DNA from 4 places in the Micromonospora sp. CNZ296 genome. Region 3 is predicted to be linked to each of the others. Evidence: riboswitches for the same ligand, from Rfam matches in the RefSeq annotation. Region 3 holds a riboswitch; each other region holds the start of a gene.
What was found. A riboswitch is a leader RNA that binds a small molecule or an ion and turns the genes downstream of it on or off. The one in region 3 is predicted to bind cyclic di-AMP.
Positions count from the first base shown of each region.

Region 1 (4,112 bases), on a different contig from region 3:
TCGTCGCCACCTGGGTGGTCGCCGCGCTGTGGATCCCGGCCGAGTTCTGGGCGGCGCTGCTCGCTGTCGCGTACCTGCTGGTCATCGCCGCCGCGGCGGACGCCGACGTGCGCGGCCGCCCCACCCCCTGGCGGTCCCGGGCGATGGTCTGGCTCGGTGAGGTCTCGTTCGCCTTCTACCTGGTGCACGTGCTCGTCATGGTCACTGTGCTGCGGCTGACCGGGCACTGGGGGACCGGGCTGCCCGGCTGGCGCGGCCCGGTCGCGGTGCTCGGCTTCCTGGTGGTCACGCTCGCGCTGGCCGCCGCGCTGCACCGTTGGGTGGAGACACCGATGATGCGCCTGCTCGGCCCGTCCCGCCGGGCCCGCGCGGCGTCGCGCGCACCGGCCGTGCCGGCTCCGCGCGAGCCCGCCGACGCCGCCACCAGCCCGGCCGCCGACGGCGGCGCGAGGCCCGTCACCGGTCCGGCCGAGGACATCGAGTACGCCGGGCGGCGTCGCCCGGACTGACACGCGCACACGTCCGCCGGTCGATCCGCGACACGCCGTGCGGCGGTGCGTTCGTGGGGGATCGGCGGTAATTTGTACCCGTGCTTCCGATCGCGCTCACCTGCCCCGTGTGGTGGGTGGCGCGCTGGACCGCCCGGATGCTCGCCAGTCTCGCCGTGGTCGTCGCCTGTTCGTTCGGCGCCGCCACGCTGCCGGCCGGTGTCGCCGCTGCCGCCCCGGCTCCGGCGGTCGCCGCCTCGACGTGCACGGTCACCGGCGCCTCGACCGCGACGCGGCCGGAGGCCGAGCGGCAGGCCGCTCCCGCCGGGGTTCCGGCGCCCGCGCCCCGGGCGGCCGCCCCGGCCGTCGTGGAGCCGGTCCCGGCCGGACGGGCCGTCGCACCGGCCGGCCCGCGGGCACCGCCCGCCCGCTGACCCGCTCACGGGCCGCGCCCGTTCTCCGCACCCACCGCACGTCATCCCCGCACCCGCCCCGGCGGCTCTTCACCGGCCCGCCCCGGCGAGGTCGTGCGGGTCCTCCCGCCAGGTCCTTCCCGTGAGGTGCCGACCATGTCGCAGACCGCTCTGTACCACTTCCTCACCTCCGTGCCCGAGGCCGCCGCCATCTGGTCCTTCCTCCTGCTGCTCGCCTTGGGCCTGCTCGCCGCGCTCGTCGCCCGGCCCGAACGCGACCCCGCGCCGGAGACCGCCCCCGAGCCGCCCGACGCCGACGCCGCCCGCCGCGACGACCTGACCCGGTACGCCGAGGAGGTGGCGGTGGCCGCCGCCGGGGCCGCCCAGACGGCCCGTCGCCGCCGGGAGCAGTGGCTGGCCGCGCAGGACGAGGCGGACCGGGCCTGGGCCGCGTACGACGAGGCGGATGCCGCCGCCCGCCGCCTCGCCGGCGCCGCCGCGCTGGCCGCGCCGCGCACGCCACAAACCCCTGCGGAGTACGCGGCCCGGGAGCGCTGGCTGCGCCACGCCGCCATGACGGCGCACTGGCGGGGCGACCTGACCGCCCGTCAGCTCGCCGACGTGCTGGCGCGCCGCAACGGGTGGGATCCGCGCCGGCACCCGGCCGAGCAGGAGATCGTGCTGGCCCGCACCGTCAGGGACGGGCGCCGGTCCGGATGGGAGAGCGCCGCCGCGCGGGAGCGGGCAGCCTGGCGGGACGCGGAACTGGCCGCCGAGGCCGCCCGGACACTCGCCGCCGAGGCGTACGCGGCCACAGTGGCGCTGCGGCCCGCCCCGGCGTACCGGAGCGCGACGCCGAGCGCCCAGCCGGTGCCCGCGTCGGTCCGTAACGCCCGCTGGCGCCCGGCCCGGGTCGGCTGAGACGGCCGTCTCGACCGAATCGTTACCCGGAACGTGGTGAGCCCGGTCACCCGGTTCACCGAAACGGGCGCCGGGCGCAGAACGGGTCATCGAGTATCGCGATTGTCGGCCGGGTGGTCGCCGTCTGTCCGCTTTCCGCCACCGGGCGCCGTCGAAACTGCTTGTCCCATTGAGTGAAGTCAGTAACCGGGTGTTCCGAAATCCGTTACCACGGATCACGTTTACGCAGGTGGGAGCGCTTGGCAGGGGGCATACCCACCGGTAGTGTCGGCGCGTCCGATGCGGTAATCGATCGCCGACGGCGACGCCGCACCGACCCGCCTAATCGTGTTCCACGAACCGGGGACCCATGAGCACCATCGGGGTGAATCCGCGAGCCCACGGCCCGCGGTAGGGCGTACTTCCCGCCCGAATCCGTCAGCTAACCCGGTCGGCGGCCACGGAAGGAGTACCCCGCGTGCCCACCCCTCGATCGTCCCCCCGCCTCCACGGCGAAGCGGTGCCCGCGCGCGCCTGACGCGCGACCGGCAACCGCCCTCTGGGCGCCCGGCATCACGGGCGTTCCCGATCCCCCGGCCATCCGGCCCCGCCAGCACGTGTGAGTTCCTCCGCGTGCCGGGCCGGCGTGTGCCGCTCACGCCCCGTGGAGGATTTCGTGAAGCACCACCTGAAGCGTCAGCTGCGACGGATCGTCACTGAACGCCCGTACCAGATCATCGCCGGATCGGCCGCCGCGCTCGTGCTGGCCGCCGGCGCCGGCACCGTCGCCACCGCGGGTGACGACGCCCCGGTCCAGGAGAACACCGCCGCGGTCGCCGACCTCGGCGCCGCCCGCCTCGGCGAGCAGCCCGCCAGCCGCAGCGAGGCCCGCATCGCCGTACCGCAGGCGTCGCCCAGCGCCTCCGCCTCGCCCAGCGCGTCGCCGAGCGCCTCCCCGTCGGCCAAGGTCACGGCCGACCCGGACACCACGCCCAAGGCCAAGCCGAAGCCGCCGTCGAGCAAGTCGCTCGACTACGACTACCAGGCCCAGATCAACTACTTCTACTGCGGCCCGGCCGCCGTGCGCAACGCGCTCAGCGCCGCCGGCGTCGAGCGCAGCCAGGACGCGCTCGCCGGCCCCCTCGGCACCACCGAGATGGGCACCAACTCGGCCGAGGACACCACTCGGGTGCTCAACCAGCAGGTCAAGGGCAACCCGTACCGGACCCGCATGATTCCCGGCTCGGCCACCCCGGCGCAGATGGACCGCCTCCAGGCCGACGTGGTCGAGGCGATCAGCAACGGCCGCGGGGTCGTCGCGAACGTCGCCGGTACGGCCACCGACACCAACGGCGGCTGGCACTCGTTCCCTGGTGGCCACTACGTCGCGGTGGTCGGCTACAAGGACGACGGCCGGACCGTACGGATCGCCGACTCGGCCGACCCGTCGCTGCCCTCGTACTGGATCACCACGATCGACCTGGCGCACTGGATCGCCAGCCGCGGCTACTCCGCCTGACCGTCCCGCACGCCCGAAGGCCGGCACCCCACCCGGGGTGCCGGCCTTCCCCGTCCCGCCCTCCCTCGCCCCCGTCCGTCACCGCCCAGGTCGGCGCCGTCGACTTCGTGGCGCTGGTGGCCCCGCAGGTGGCCCGGCGGCTGGTCCGCGCTCGCCCCTCGCCCTCGCCCCGCCCGGCCCTGGCGCGGCCCTCATGCGGCCTTGGCGCGCCGATCTTGGACTTGTGGCGCCCAGTTTGTCCGGCTCACCCGCTATGGAAGGTGCCACAACTCCAAGATCGACGGCGAGGGCGGAGTGTGGGCGGCCGGAGCCGGGGCGAGGGCGGCGCGCGGGGGCGAGGACGGGGCGGGGGCGAGGACGGGGCGGGGGCGAGGGCGAGCGGCGTGGGGCGTGGGGGCGTCAGGGTGGGGCGGGTCGGCGGGTTCGGTCTCGCGTGTCCGGGGCGGGCGGTGGCAGACTGCGCCAATGGGCGATGCGACGGGGAAGCGGCACCTGATTCTCCTGCACGGCATGGGTGCCACAGGCGAGGTGTGGCTGCCCTGGGCGCCGCTGCTGGAACGCCGCTGGCCCGGCCGCTGGCTCGCCCCCGACCTGGCGGGTCACGGCTGGTCGCCGCCGCTCGACGGCTACTCGTTCGAGGCCCTGGCCCAGCGCGTGGTCGACGGGCTCGGCCCGGTCCGGCTCGGCCCCGAGGACCGGCTGGTGCTGCTCGGGCACTCGCTCGGCGGGGTGGTGGCGCTGGCGCTCGCGGCCCGGCAGCGAGGGCTTCCGGTCGACGCGGTGGTCGGGCTC
Region 1 is NZ_VISW01000003.1:183,648-187,759, forward strand. Features, by position in the region: gene FB455_RS06375 (acyltransferase family protein) at 1-509, shown strand, start outside; gene FB455_RS06380 (hypothetical protein) at 590-922, shown strand; gene FB455_RS06385 (hypothetical protein) at 1,058-1,822, shown strand; cyclic di-AMP (ydaO/yuaA leader) riboswitch at 2,131-2,273, shown strand; gene FB455_RS06390 (C39 family peptidase) at 2,466-3,320, shown strand; gene FB455_RS06400 (alpha/beta fold hydrolase) at 3,786-4,112, shown strand, end outside.
Region 1: another riboswitch for cyclic di-AMP. It lies ahead of FB455_RS06390 (C39 family peptidase); the one in region 3 lies ahead of FB455_RS21380 (coiled-coil domain-containing protein).

Region 2 (4,112 bases), on a different contig from region 3:
TCGTCGGCGCGGCCTGCATCGGGCGGTCGTAGCTGGACCGCCTTGTTCGGGCGGCTACCACCGGCTCCGGCCCGACAGCCCTTCATCCAGCGCAGCGGACTTTTTGTCCGACTCGACCATGAAGATCCTTCGTAGAAATGTTGGCGTGTCGGACCACCAGAGTGACGATCCCGCGGATCCCATGACCCGATGGCTCAACAGCCAGCCGCACGCCGGCGCGCAGCCGCGCGTCCGGCGGCAGGGTGGTCTGCGGTTTGCGTTCTACGGCCGGATGTCGACCATCGAGCATCAAGACCGGGTGACGTCCCGGCACTGGCAGCGGGACTGCGCCAGCGAACTCGTCGCCGGTCACGGGCTGATCGTCGCCGAGTACTTCGATGCCGGCTGCTCGCGCCGCCGCGGCTGGCGGCAGCGTCCGCAGGCCGCCGCGCTGCTGGCCGCGCTCCCCGATCCGCACCGTGGGTTCGACGCGATCGTGGTCGGCGAATACGAACAAGCATTCTCCGCCAACCAGCTGCAGCACCTGGCACCCCTGCTCGAACAGCACGGTGTGCAGTTGTGGCCAGCCACGACGGGACTGCCCGCCGCTACCTGTTCACCGGCCTGCTGCGCTGCGCACCATGCGGCCGAAGACTGGAATCCCACTGGATCAACCAGCGTCCGGGCTACCGATGCCGCCAAGGCCACACCAGCACCCAACAGCCCACCAACGGCCGACGCAAGATGCTCTACCTCAGGGAAGACCACATCATCGCGCGACTGATGGGACATCCCGGCCTCGCCAGCGACGCCCAGAACCCGCATGACCTGGCCGCGCTCCTGCACAGAAACAAGATCAGCATCATCTGCGATCAGGAACGATGTACACCGACCACAGGAGCCTCAGGCAAGTGAGCCCGTTCAACCCATGATCAATATGTGGAGATGTTGTGTCCGAGGGATTCGGACACAAAGTCACGGCACCCATGCTCAGCATGGGTGCTCATGCCGTAATCCTATAGCAGCGAGCGGCACTATGGAGTTTCCCGTGTCGGCGTCATGCCGTTATCGGTGACGCACCAAAGTCCACAGAGGGGCTGGTTCGGATTTCGCGCCGGCGGCCCCGGCCTGGCCAACCCACCCGGCATGCTGGACCTGTACGTGTTCGCCCCTGCCCGCCGCGTCGGGCGGCACCTAACCTGACCGCACAAGATGATCGGCTGAGCCATACCAGAGGGCGCACGACGTGCCGTCCTGCCTGCTACTGGGCGCGAACCGAAAGGCGACGGGCACCGGCTCGAACGAGCCGGTGCCCGAGGGCCGGAGATGGGATCAGGCGGAGTAGCCGCGGGTGGCCATCCAGTTCGCCAGGTCGATGGTGGTCATCCAGTAGGCGGCCATGTTCGGGTCGGCGGAGTCGGCGATCCGCACCGTCCGGCCGTCGTCCTTATATCCGACCACGGCGATGTAGTGGCCGCCGGGGAAGGAGTGCCAGCCGCCGTCTGTATCGGTCGCGGAGCCGACGGTGTTGGCGACCACGGCACGGCCGTCGGTGATGGCGGTGACCACGTCGGCCTGGAGCTGGTCGATCTGCGCCGGCGTCGCGGCCTGGCCCGGGATCATGTGCGTCCGGTACGGGTTGCCCTTGACCATCTGGTTGAGCCCGCGAGTGGTGTCCTCCGCCGAGTTGGTGCCGTTCTCGCCAGCGTTCAGCGGGGCGACCATCGCGTCCTGGGTGGTCTCGACGCCGCTCGCGCTGAGCGCGTTGCGCACAGCGGCCGGGCCGCAGTTCCAGTAGGCAGTCTGCGCCTCGTAGGTGTGGTCGAGGACCTTGGTCGACGGAGGCTTCGGCCTCGCCTTCTTGGTCACGTCCGGGTCGGTCGTGGCCCTGTCCTTCGCTGACGGCGACGGCTCGGCGGCGACGCGAGCCTCGCCGCGGGTGGCGACATCACCGAGCCGCGGAGCCAGCCCGGCGGCGGTGTTCCCCTGGCGGACGGGCGCGTTGTGATCGGTGGCGGCCAGCGCCGTGCCGACGCCGCTGGCGAGCACGAGCGCCGCGGCGGAGCCGGCGATGATCTTGTACGGGCGCTCGGTCACAAGACGCCGCAGCTGACGCTTCATGTGGTGCTTCATGTGTTCCTCCACGGGCTGGAGCGGCACAGGCCGGCCCGACGCGCGGAGGAACTCACGCACGTTGTGACTGGGCGGGGTGCCGCGGGGATGGGGAGCGCCCGGTGGGCCGGGCTGGGGGGCAGTTGCCGGGACTCACAGTCAGGCGAGTGTCGGCACCGCGATGCCGTGGAGGCGTGGGGAGTATCGGGAGGTGTTTCGCACGAGGCTGGCACTCCTTCCGTGGCCGCCTACCGGGTTAGCTGACGGATTCGGGCGGGAAGTACGCCCTACCGCGGGCCGTGGCTCGCGGATTCACCCCGGTGTTGCCTGGGTCCCCGGTTCATGAGATCACGATTAGGCGGGTCGGAGCGGCGTCGCCACTTGCGATCGGAAACCGCACCGGACGCGCCGACATTACCGGTGGGTACGTCGTATGCCAAGGGCTCCCACCTGCATAAGCCTCGAACATCGCTACTCTGATCGGAACCTCCAGTTACTCATGCCACTCAATGGGACGAGCAGTTATAGCGGAACCCTCGGGACGTAACCGGACATCGGAATGCTGTTGGCGCTCAATTGCTTGGCCGATCGCCGCATACTCACCCGAATGGCCGTTTCCTGGGCGGCCGTACGTAGCCCCACACCAATTTCAGTCACAATTCAGCAAACCCGGGCCGGCAGCAGCGGCGGTAGTGGTGGTACGGGCCGAGGCCGCGCGCAGACACAAGTCAGTGCGAGCTCCCCGTTACCGCACAGGCGTTCATGGAGATGAAGTTGGCGGCGCTCGTGACACCCGGCAGTCAGCCCGCGCAGACCGCGGGTAGCTCGACGTTCGAATGTCGACGTGGCTTCGACGAAAATCAACCCAATCCCGGCGGGCGGCGTAAGGCCGGATCGCCGCCCTGCCGACGGTTGGGCGCGCGCCGCGCGAAGCAAGTGGGAACCGCGTACGAGAGCATGATCGTCGCGCTGATCGCGGTGGCCCGCTTCAAAATCCGTCACCGCGGGGCCACAGAGCGACCCGACCACGGCTGACCGGGACCGCGGCAATGCCTCGCACCACTCCCGGCGCAGTCCGTCGCCGTTGCGAGTCGGCGATGCCACCATGCTGGCGCTCTCCCCCAACCTGACTTTCTGGATCGTCGAAGCTGACCCGCCCCTACTAAGGGCGGGTAGTAGTTGACCTAGGATGGCGACCGCACCACGTGGGAGCGATGTGTGGGCACCGGCCCGCGCCTCCTTGGCGGAAGGATCAACAGTGCCTTTCCAGCGGCGTCGCCGGGCGGCCTGACCTTGCTTGCTGCATCGCCGGGTCTCGCATGTCCTCAGTCGCCAGCACGTCGCGCCGCGCGCTGGGCAATTCGGGTGTGGCTGGCGCTGTTTCCCGCCCTCATCGTGGCCCTCGGGTTCGCTTCCCCTGCGGCCGCACATTTCAAGCTGCTCCGGGCCGTTCCGGCCGACGGCGCGCGGATCGACGGCGCCGTCCAGGAGATCCGGCTGACGCTCAGCGCCGCCGGCACGCCCACAGGAGCGGGATTCAAGCTTTCCGACGGCAACGGCATCGGCCTACCGGCCGCCAGCCACACGCCCGACGGAGGCCGAACGTGGCTGGTCCACCCGACCGCTCGCCTGACCACCGGCACGTTCAAGCTGCGATGGAGCGTCGCGGCCCCGGACGCCCACCCCCTGACGGGTGTCATCACGTTTACGGTGGCCTCGCCTCCCCCGACGCCCGGAACGGCCGCTAAACCCCAGGCAACAGCCAGCCCGCACGGACATGCCGGCCATGGTGGGCCAGGTGTGCCCCCGGCTTCGCCGTCGGCACACGCGGGAGGACACGCTGTTGGCCACACCGCCGACGCGGAACAGGCGCCGGTGCGGTTTGTCGGCGCCGTCGGGCGTTGGCTTTCCTACGGGGCGATCCTGCTCGGTGTCGGTGGTCTTGTCTTCGCGTTGACCACACTGGTCGGCACACGCAGTGACATCCGGGTGGTGCAGATCTGGGTGCGGACGGCGGGGCT
Region 2 is NZ_VISW01000001.1:626,638-630,749, reverse strand. Features, by position in the region: gene FB455_RS34645 (hypothetical protein) at 83-547, opposite strand; gene FB455_RS34640 (recombinase zinc ribbon domain-containing protein) at 559-894, shown strand; gene FB455_RS02840 (C39 family peptidase) at 1,312-2,112, opposite strand; cyclic di-AMP (ydaO/yuaA leader) riboswitch at 2,322-2,462, opposite strand; gene FB455_RS02835 (hypothetical protein) at 2,854-3,126, shown strand; gene FB455_RS02830 (copper resistance CopC/CopD family protein) at 3,457-4,112, shown strand, end outside.
Region 2: another riboswitch for cyclic di-AMP. It lies ahead of FB455_RS02840 (C39 family peptidase); the one in region 3 lies ahead of FB455_RS21380 (coiled-coil domain-containing protein).

Region 3 (4,112 bases):
ACACCGTGCAGGCCCGGTGCACCCGGGCCGAAGCGGTGGCGCTACTGGGTGACCTGAGTCGCCAGGGCGAGCTGCATCCGCTGATCGTCCGGGTCCGGAAGCTGCCGGCCCGGCCGGGCGCGCTGGCCAGCTACGCGATCACCGACCGGCTGCAACTCGGCCCGCTGCACTTCCCGGTCACGTACCAGGCGGACGTGCTGATCGCCGGCGAGGACGAGGTCGTCACAGTGGCGCGTCAGCAGCCCGCGACGACGGTCCGCAACCACACCCGGCTGCGCGACGAGCCGGACGGCACGGTACGCATCGACGTGGAGATCACGCTCACCGCTCCGGCGCCACTGTTCGGGTACGCGTTCCGCCAGGCCCGGGCGGCTCACCTGGGCCTGGCGGCTCGTCTCGGAGCGACCCTGGAGGGCCGGCCGGCCTGATCCGGCCGGCCCTCTCGGGGCGCGCTCAGTACACCGACAGGTGCACGTGGTTGGTGTGGTCGCTGGACGGGTCGCCGTTGCCGCCGCTGTACGACTTCCACCCGCTGCTGGGCAGCCAGATCTGCTTGAACCAGATCACGTAGAGCACGGCGAGCGGGTCGGCGTTGCGCACGAAGTACGCGGCCAGGTTGTTGCCGTACGTCCGGTCACCGCCGGTGGCCACGCCGCCGAAGCCGTTCTTCTGCGCGGCGAAGTCGCAGGCCCGCCCCTTCGGGTGCTCACCAGAGCCGCTGGGCCGGTGGCACGAGACGTACCGGGTGAAGCCCGCCGCCTTGGCCTGTTGCAGCGCGTGCAGCGTGCGCGGGGTGATGCAGCCGTTCGCCGGGGTCGGGTCGTTGACGCTGCACGACTCCGACGGCCAGGAGCCGTCCGAGTTGCGCGGTGCCGGCTTCGCGTTCTTGCTGGAGGTGCCCTGGACGCTGCCACCGCCGCTGCTGCTGCGCGAGGCCCGGTCGTTCGCCACCTCCAGGGCGCGCTCGGCCTGCTCCTTGCGCTTGGCCATCACCGTCACCTGCTTGCGCTGCTCGCGGATCTCTCCGTCGAGCTGGGCGCGGGTGCGGGTGGCCTCGTCCCGGGTGGTGATCAGGTCGCGCAGCGTACGGTCCTCGTGCGCGGCGACCTGCTCCAGCGCGGCGGCCCGGTCCATGAAGCCCTCCGGGCTGCTGCTGCCGAGCAGCGCCCCGGCGGTCCCCAGACGGCCGTTGCGGTACGCCACGGCGGCGATCTCGCCGACCTTGGCGTCGCGTACGGCCAGCTCGGCGCCGACCGTCTTGAGTTGTTCGTTCAGCTGCTTCTGGCGGCTCACCGACCGGTTCAGCGCGGCTTTCGCCTCCAGCCAGCCCTTGCTGGCCGCGTCGAGCTGGGCACGCAGTTCGGGCGTGCCACCCTCGTCGTCGCCGGGCGCTGCGGCGAGCAGGCCGGTCACCGGCGCCGCCGAGGCGGGGGAGACCGGAACGGTCGCGACGCCGAGGGTCAGCGTCGCGACGAGCAGGGCCGCCAACCGGGCGGCCGTCCGTCGTACAGGTGCCACTGGGGGCATTCACACGTCCTTCCGTCAACGCCGACCGGGTTAGCTGACGGGTTCGGGACGGAAGATCCCTACCGCTGACGCGGATGCACCCCACGTACGTGGTTCCCCGGCTCGTCCCTGCGGACGATTAGGCGACGGCCGCCCCACCGGGGCCGGGTGGCGCCCGCGGGTGCGGCCGCGACCGAGACTACCGGCGCTGCCCGGGCGCGGCTCCGTGGAGCAGTGCCACTAGGCGGGGCAAAACCGGCATAAGACTACATTAGCCACAGTGATTTAAGTGTGTCCTAATCACCACTCGGTCTGTCCGCACACTCCGGCCGACGCTCCGGGTTCGACCTGCAACGTGGCGTGATCGATGGAGAAGTCCTCGTGCAGGGCGGCCCGCGCGGCGGCCAGCACCACGCCCGGGTCCACGCCCGGATCGGTGGTCAGGTGCGCCGAGGCCACCTCCATGCCCGAGGTGAGCGTCCAGACGTGCAGGTCGTGCACCTCGGCCACGCCCGGTACGGCGGCCAGCCGGTCGTGCACGGCGGTGACCTGCAGGTGCTCCGGCGCGGCCTGCACCAGGATGCGCAGCGCGGCCCGGCCGAGCCGCCAGGTGCGCGGCAGGATGAACACGCCGATGCCGACGGCGACCAGCGGGTCCGCCCACCACCAGTCGGTGACCGTGATGATCAACGCGGCGGCGATCACGCCGAGCGAGCCGAGCAGGTCGCCGAGCACCTCCAGGTACGCCCCGCGCAGGTTGATGCTCTCCTTCGACCCGGCGCGCAGCAGCGCGAACGCGACGATGTTGGCGAGCAGGCCGAGCACCGCCACCACGAGCATCGGGCCGGCCAGCACCTCCGGCGGCTCGCCGAACCGGCGTACCGCCTCGACCAGGACGTAGATGGCGACGGCGCCGAGCAGCACGGCGTTGGCGAGGGCGGCGAGCACCTCCAGCCGGTAGAGCCCGAACGTGCGCTGCGGGTCGGTGCCGGCGCGGCGGGTCGCGGTGATCGCCGCGAGGGCCATGCCGATGCCGAGGACGTCGGTGAACATGTGCCCGGCGTCGGAGAGCAGCGCCAGCGAGCCGGTCGTGAAGGCGGCCACCGCCTCGACCACCATCAGGGCGGCGAGCAGCGCGAAGGCGGCCCAGAGGCGGCCCCGGTGGCGGTGCGCCGCGTTGGTCACCGCGCCGCTGTGGTCATGACCTGCGCCCACGCCAACACCCTTCCTGCCCCGTACCGGCCAGGCCCAATGTATGTTCACATCGCTATGTATGCAACTGAACGATGGGTGACAGCCGGGTCACGGTCGGGTGTCCGTCAGGAGGGGTCGAGCGTGGTGAGACGCTGGGTGGCCCGGGACAGCGCCACGTAGAGCGTGCGGACACCCGAGCCGGGGTCGGCCCGGATCTCGCTCGGCGCCACCAGCACCACGCCGTCGTACTCCATGCCCTTGGCCTGGAGGCTGGTCACCACCTGGAGGCGGCCCGCGCCGAGCCCGCCCAGCCAGCCGGCCACCTCGTCCCGGCGCGGCACCGGCGTGATCACGCCGACGGTGCCCTCCACCTGCGCGAGCAGCGCCTCGGCCGCCTCGACGGTGGCCGCCGGCAGGTCGGCGGCGGGCACCGTGCGCTCGACCGGCGGCACGCCGGTGGACCGCACCGCGTCGGGCAGCGGCAGGTCCGGGTAGAGCCGGCGGATCTCCGCCGCCGCCACCGCGAAGATCTCCGCCGAGTTGCGGTAGTTGGTGGTCAGCTCGTAGCGGTGCCGCTTGCGCCGGCCCAGCGCCTGGTCCCGGGCCCGGTCCAGCTCCTGCGGGTCGCCGGTCCAGGCGGTCTGCGCCGGGTCGCCGACCACCGTCCAGGACGCCAGCCGCCCGCGCCGGCCGACCATCCGCCACTGCATCGGCGAGACGTCCTGCGACTCGTCCACCACCACGTGCGCGTAGTCGCGGTAGTCGTCCGGACGCTCCCGCGCCGCCGCGCGGGCGGCGCGCTGCCGATCGGCGTACGTGCTCAGCTCGCGCACGCCACCGGCGAGCTGGTACGGGTCGCGCTTGGGGCGGGCCCGCCGCACCGGCTTGCCGAGCAGCGCGTCCAGCTCGTCCAGCAGCGCGATGTCGGCCACCGTCAGCCCTTCGGTCGCGAGGCTCCGGTACGCGTCGCCGAGCAGCCGGATCTCCGCCGAGGAGAGGATCCCACCGGCGTAGCGGCGCAGCCGGTCCGGGCGGGCCAGCCAGTCCAGCACGTGCCTCGGGTGCAGCCGGGGCCACCAGGCCTTGAGGAACTCGCGGAACTCCGGCCGCTCGATGATCTCGCCCTCGAACGCGGGCTGCTCCGGCAGCCGGCCCACCCGCAGCGTGCGGGCCTGCGTGTAGAGCGCGGCGAGCACCGCGTCGAACGCCGCCCGGCGTACCTCGTTGCGGCGCGCCCCACGGGCCAGCGTCCGGTCCCGGATCGCGTCCAGCGCGGGGCGTTCCAGGCGCAGCAGCTCGCCCCGGTAGAGCAGGCGCAGCTCGGCGGGGGAGTCCGGCACCGCGTCGCGTACCGCGCGTTCCAGCACCCGGCGCATCCGCAGCGAACCCTTCACCGCCGCCACGTCCGGCGG
Region 3 is NZ_VISW01000013.1:30,216-34,327, reverse strand. Features, by position in the region: gene FB455_RS21385 (SRPBCC family protein) at 1-428, shown strand, start outside; gene FB455_RS21380 (coiled-coil domain-containing protein) at 454-1,527, opposite strand; cyclic di-AMP (ydaO/yuaA leader) riboswitch at 1,532-1,662, opposite strand; gene FB455_RS21375 (cation diffusion facilitator family transporter) at 1,807-2,721, opposite strand; gene FB455_RS21370 (AAA family ATPase) at 2,826-4,112, opposite strand, start outside.

Region 4 (4,112 bases), on a different contig from region 3:
CCGGCCGAAGCCGCGGTTGGCGCCGGTGACCAGGGCGGTGCTTCCAGCGATCTTCATGTCTCGCTCCGAGGTGTGGAGAAGGGAGGGGTCAGGCGGACAGCAGGCCCGGACCGGGCAGGACGGCCAGCTCGCCGGGGGGTACGTCGTGCCCCGCGCCGCAGCGCAGCCGGGCGTGCACCGCGGCGCCGCACTCCTCGTGGGCCACCCGCACCGCCGGGCCCGCCTCGTCGGCGGCGTACGTGTCGCCCCACTGCCGCAGCGCGACGAGCACCGGGATCAGGTCGCTTCCCTTCGCAGTGAGCACGTACTCGTCGCGGGTGCGCTGCCCGGGCTCCCGGTAGGGACGCCGGTCGAGCAGCCCGTCGGCGACGAGCTGCTTGAGGCGTGCGGCGGCCACCGGCTCGCTGACGCCGACCCGCCGGGCGAAGTCGTCGAAGCGGCGGGTGCCGAACGACGCCTCCCGCAGCAGGAGCAGCGTGGTGCGGTTGCCGACCACCTCCAGCGCCCGGGCGATCGAGCAGTTGGCGGTGGACCAGGAGTCACGCTGCGCAAGGAGGTCCGTCATGGCGTCGACGGTACCCCCTGACTTAAGAAAGCAGAAGTCAGCTACCTCACAGCTGGCCGGGGAAGAACCCGTGCCGGGCCAGCGGCTCGACGATCTGGTGCTCCTCGTACGACAGGTGCGACAGCAGCGTGTCGGTGAGCAGGTCCACCGCCTCCTGGAGCTGCGTGAAGTCGCCGGGCCGCCGGACCAGCTCCACGAGCGCCCGGTCGACGCTCTCCACCACCCCGTGGATCACCACGTGCTCCTCCTCGAGGCGGTCCAGCACCGCGGCCAGCCCGGCCTCTGAGCGGCGCAGGTGCGGGAAGACCGAGGCGTCCTCCAGCCCGTGGTGCTGGGTGACCATCGTGCAGTAGGCCGCGCAGTACGCCCCGAGCGTCCAGTTGTTCTGCCGCATGGTCATCTCGTTGAGCGCGGCCCGCGCCCGGCCCGGCGAGACCGAGCCCTGCTTGACCTGTTCCAGCAGGTCGCGCACCTGGGCCAGCTCCTGGCGCAGATGGTCGTGCACGTCCACCAGGTGCTGCCCGGCGGCCTGTCCCCGGGCCGGGTAGACGTGTCCGGCCGGCGGCGGCGGGGCGCTCGGGCGGGTGGACTCGTCCCACGGGCGGCGCGCGCTCAGGCGTACCCCCGGGTCGGGGGTGGGGGTGACGCCGAGCGTGCTCGGGCCGCCGGCGGTGGTCGGCTCGTCGGCGGCCTCCCGGGCGCCGCCGGCGGGCGTGGCGCGCTCGGCGGCGACCAGTTCCCGGACCGCGGGGGCCACCTCCTGGCCGAAGATCTGGATCGCGCGCGGCTCGTCGCTGCTGAGGATGAACGTGGTGATGCCGTGCTCCAGGGTGAGCCCGGCCAGTTCCTCCACCCACTGCTCCGGCGGCCCGGTCAGGAAACCGGCCGACGAGCGGGCGAACGTGCCGGTCACGTTGAGCATGCGGCGGATCGCGGCCGGGTCGCGCCCGGCGGCCCGGGCGCCCTCGTCCACGAGCGCGTTCAGGGCGGGCAGCTCGTCGGGGCCCTTGGGCAGGTACGACAGGGACGGCAGCCAGCCGTCCGCGGCGCGGCCCACCAGGCGCAGCATGCGCGGCTTGTAGGCGCCGACCCAGATGCCGACCGGATGCGCGGGCGCCGGGCCGCGCTTGGCGCCGACCACCCGGTAGTGCTCGCCGTCGACACGGATCATGCCGCGGCTGCCGGTGTCCCAGACCTCGCGGATCACCCGGATCGCCTCGTCGAGGGCGTCGACGGCGGCGCCGGGGGACAGGCGCCGCCCGCCCGCCGCCTCGATCGCGTCCCAGAACGCGCCCGCGCCGAGTCCCAGCTCGACCCGGCCGCCGGTGAGCAGATCCAGGCTGGCGACGCTGCGGGCCAGTACCACCGGCTGGCGCAACGGCAGGTTGAGGACGTTTCCGGCCAGGCGGATGCGTTCGGTCGCCGCGGCCACGTAGGACATCAGCGTCCAGGTGTCCAGGAAGCCCGGCTGGTAGGGATGGTCCTGGAACGTGACCAGGTCCAGCCCGACCTGCTCGCACAGCCGGGCCAGCGCCACGACCTGGTCGGGCTGCCCGGCGGCGGGGGTGATGAAGCCGCCGAAGGTCAGCTCGTGTCCGTGATCGGTCATCCGTCAAGCCCTCCCGTGATCTTGCCTGGCCCTGCCACCGTAGCGCCGCCGCCGGTAGCCCGGCCGGGTGAAGAGCGTCACAAGAAGTGGACGATTGTCACAAATCGCTCCTAGCGTCGGTTTCGTTCGCAGACGCGGACACCGCGGGCCGGAAACGCCAAATCCCGCCGCCGTCCCCGGTAACCGGACCTCGCGCGGGAGCGGGGGAACCACACGTTCCACGGTGCATCGTCACCTCGGGGTGAAGCCGCCACCGGCGGCCGGGCTCCTCGGCCCGAACCCGACAGCTCACCTCGTCGGCGTGGAGGAATCCACATGGCAACTGAATACTCTGCCCGAAGCCGCCGTACCGCCCTCGGAGCGGTCCTGGCCGGCGCCGCCGTCGGCGCCGCGACCCTGTTCGGCCCGGCCGCTCCGGCCAGCGCGGGCGTCAACTGGGACGCGGTCGCGCGCTGCGAGTCGGGCGGCAACTGGAAGATCAACACCGGTAACGGCTACTACGGCGGGCTCCAGTTCTCCCGCGCCACCTGGAACGGCTACGGCGGCAAGAAGTACGCCGCGCGCGCAGACCTGGCCAGCCGGTCCGAGCAGATCGCCGTCGCGGAGAAGGTGCGGCGCGGCCAGGGCATCGGCGCGTGGCCGGTCTGCGGCAAGAAGGGCGGCTCGGCGAGCGCGGCGACCCGGTCCGAGCGGGCCACCACAAAGGCGGCCCCGAAGCGGGCCGCCACGCGCAAGGCCGCGCCGGAGCGGGCGGCCACCCGCAGGGCCGCGCCCGAGCGCGCCACGACGACGGTGGCGCCGCAGCCGTCGTCCGGCGCCGGGACGTACCTGGTCCGGCGTGGGGACACGCTGTCGGAGATCGCCGTGACGCAGCGCGTCGACGGCGGCTGGCGCGCCCTGCACGAGCGCAACCGCGCAGTGGTCGGCGACGACCCCGGCCTGATCTTCCCCGGTCAGCGGCTGCGGCTGCGCTGACAGCGGTCCGAGAACGCCCGGCCGGGTCGCCCCGGCCGGGCGTTCGCCCCGTCCGCGACACGCCGCGTCGACGGTGTCCGGCCTGCTCCCGGCGTCCGGGAGACGGTCCGCGACGGCGGTGACCGCGATTCGTCGGAGCCGGTTGCTAGTGTCACGATGCTCGGCTAAGACGTGAAGAAAGCGCGGATATGACCAACGACCCGTTCTCGGCGGCCGCGAGCATCGACGAGCTGCTGACCCGCACGCAGCAGGCGCTCACCGCGATGCGCTCCCGGGCCTCGGCGCACGCCGACGGCGAGCCCGGCGACCTGCTGCGCGCCGAGGGCACGGCCGCCGGCGGCCGGGTCCGCGCGGTCGCCGTCCAGGGTGGCCGGCTGGATTCCGTGACGATCGACCCGGAGCTGGCCGGCGAGCCCCTCGACGTCCTCTGCGGACACTTCGTCACCGCCGCCAACGCCGCGCTGTCCGAGCTGGACGCCCGGGTCAGCGCGTCGGCGCGGGCCGACGCCGACGCGCTCGCCGCCCGGCTCGGCAGCATGGGCGACCAGGCCGAGCTGTTCGGCCGCGCGATGCACGAGGCGGCCGCGCGGATCCACCGCGACCGCGGCACCGCGTCCCAGGGCGCGCGCCGGGCCTGACACGGCGAAATGGCCGGCCCGACACGGCGGGACGCCGGGCCTGACACGGCGGGACGCCGGGCCTGACACGGCGGGACGCCGGGCCTGACACGGCGAGGCGGCCGGCCGCCGGGAGGACGACGACCGGCCGCGCACGCCACGGTCAGCTCAGGGTGACCGCGGTGTCGTCGACGACGAAGGACGTCTGCAACGAGCTGTCCTCCACGCCGCTGAACGAGATGGTCGCCGTGGTGCCTGCGAGCGACGAGATGTCGAAGGACCGCTGCACGTAGCCGGTGGCCTTGTTCAGGTTGGAGTAGGTGGCCAGCGTGGTGCTGCCCGCCTT
Region 4 is NZ_VISW01000023.1:84,659-88,770, reverse strand. Features, by position in the region: gene FB455_RS29205 (SDR family oxidoreductase) at 1-57, opposite strand, end outside; gene FB455_RS29200 (winged helix-turn-helix transcriptional regulator) at 89-565, opposite strand; gene FB455_RS29195 (LLM class flavin-dependent oxidoreductase) at 612-2,174, opposite strand; cyclic di-AMP (ydaO/yuaA leader) riboswitch at 2,333-2,491, shown strand; gene FB455_RS29190 (transglycosylase family protein) at 2,490-3,149, shown strand; gene FB455_RS29185 (YbaB/EbfC family nucleoid-associated protein) at 3,338-3,787, shown strand; gene FB455_RS29180 (M4 family metallopeptidase) at 3,930-4,112, opposite strand, start outside.
Region 4: another riboswitch for cyclic di-AMP. It lies ahead of FB455_RS29190 (transglycosylase family protein); the one in region 3 lies ahead of FB455_RS21380 (coiled-coil domain-containing protein).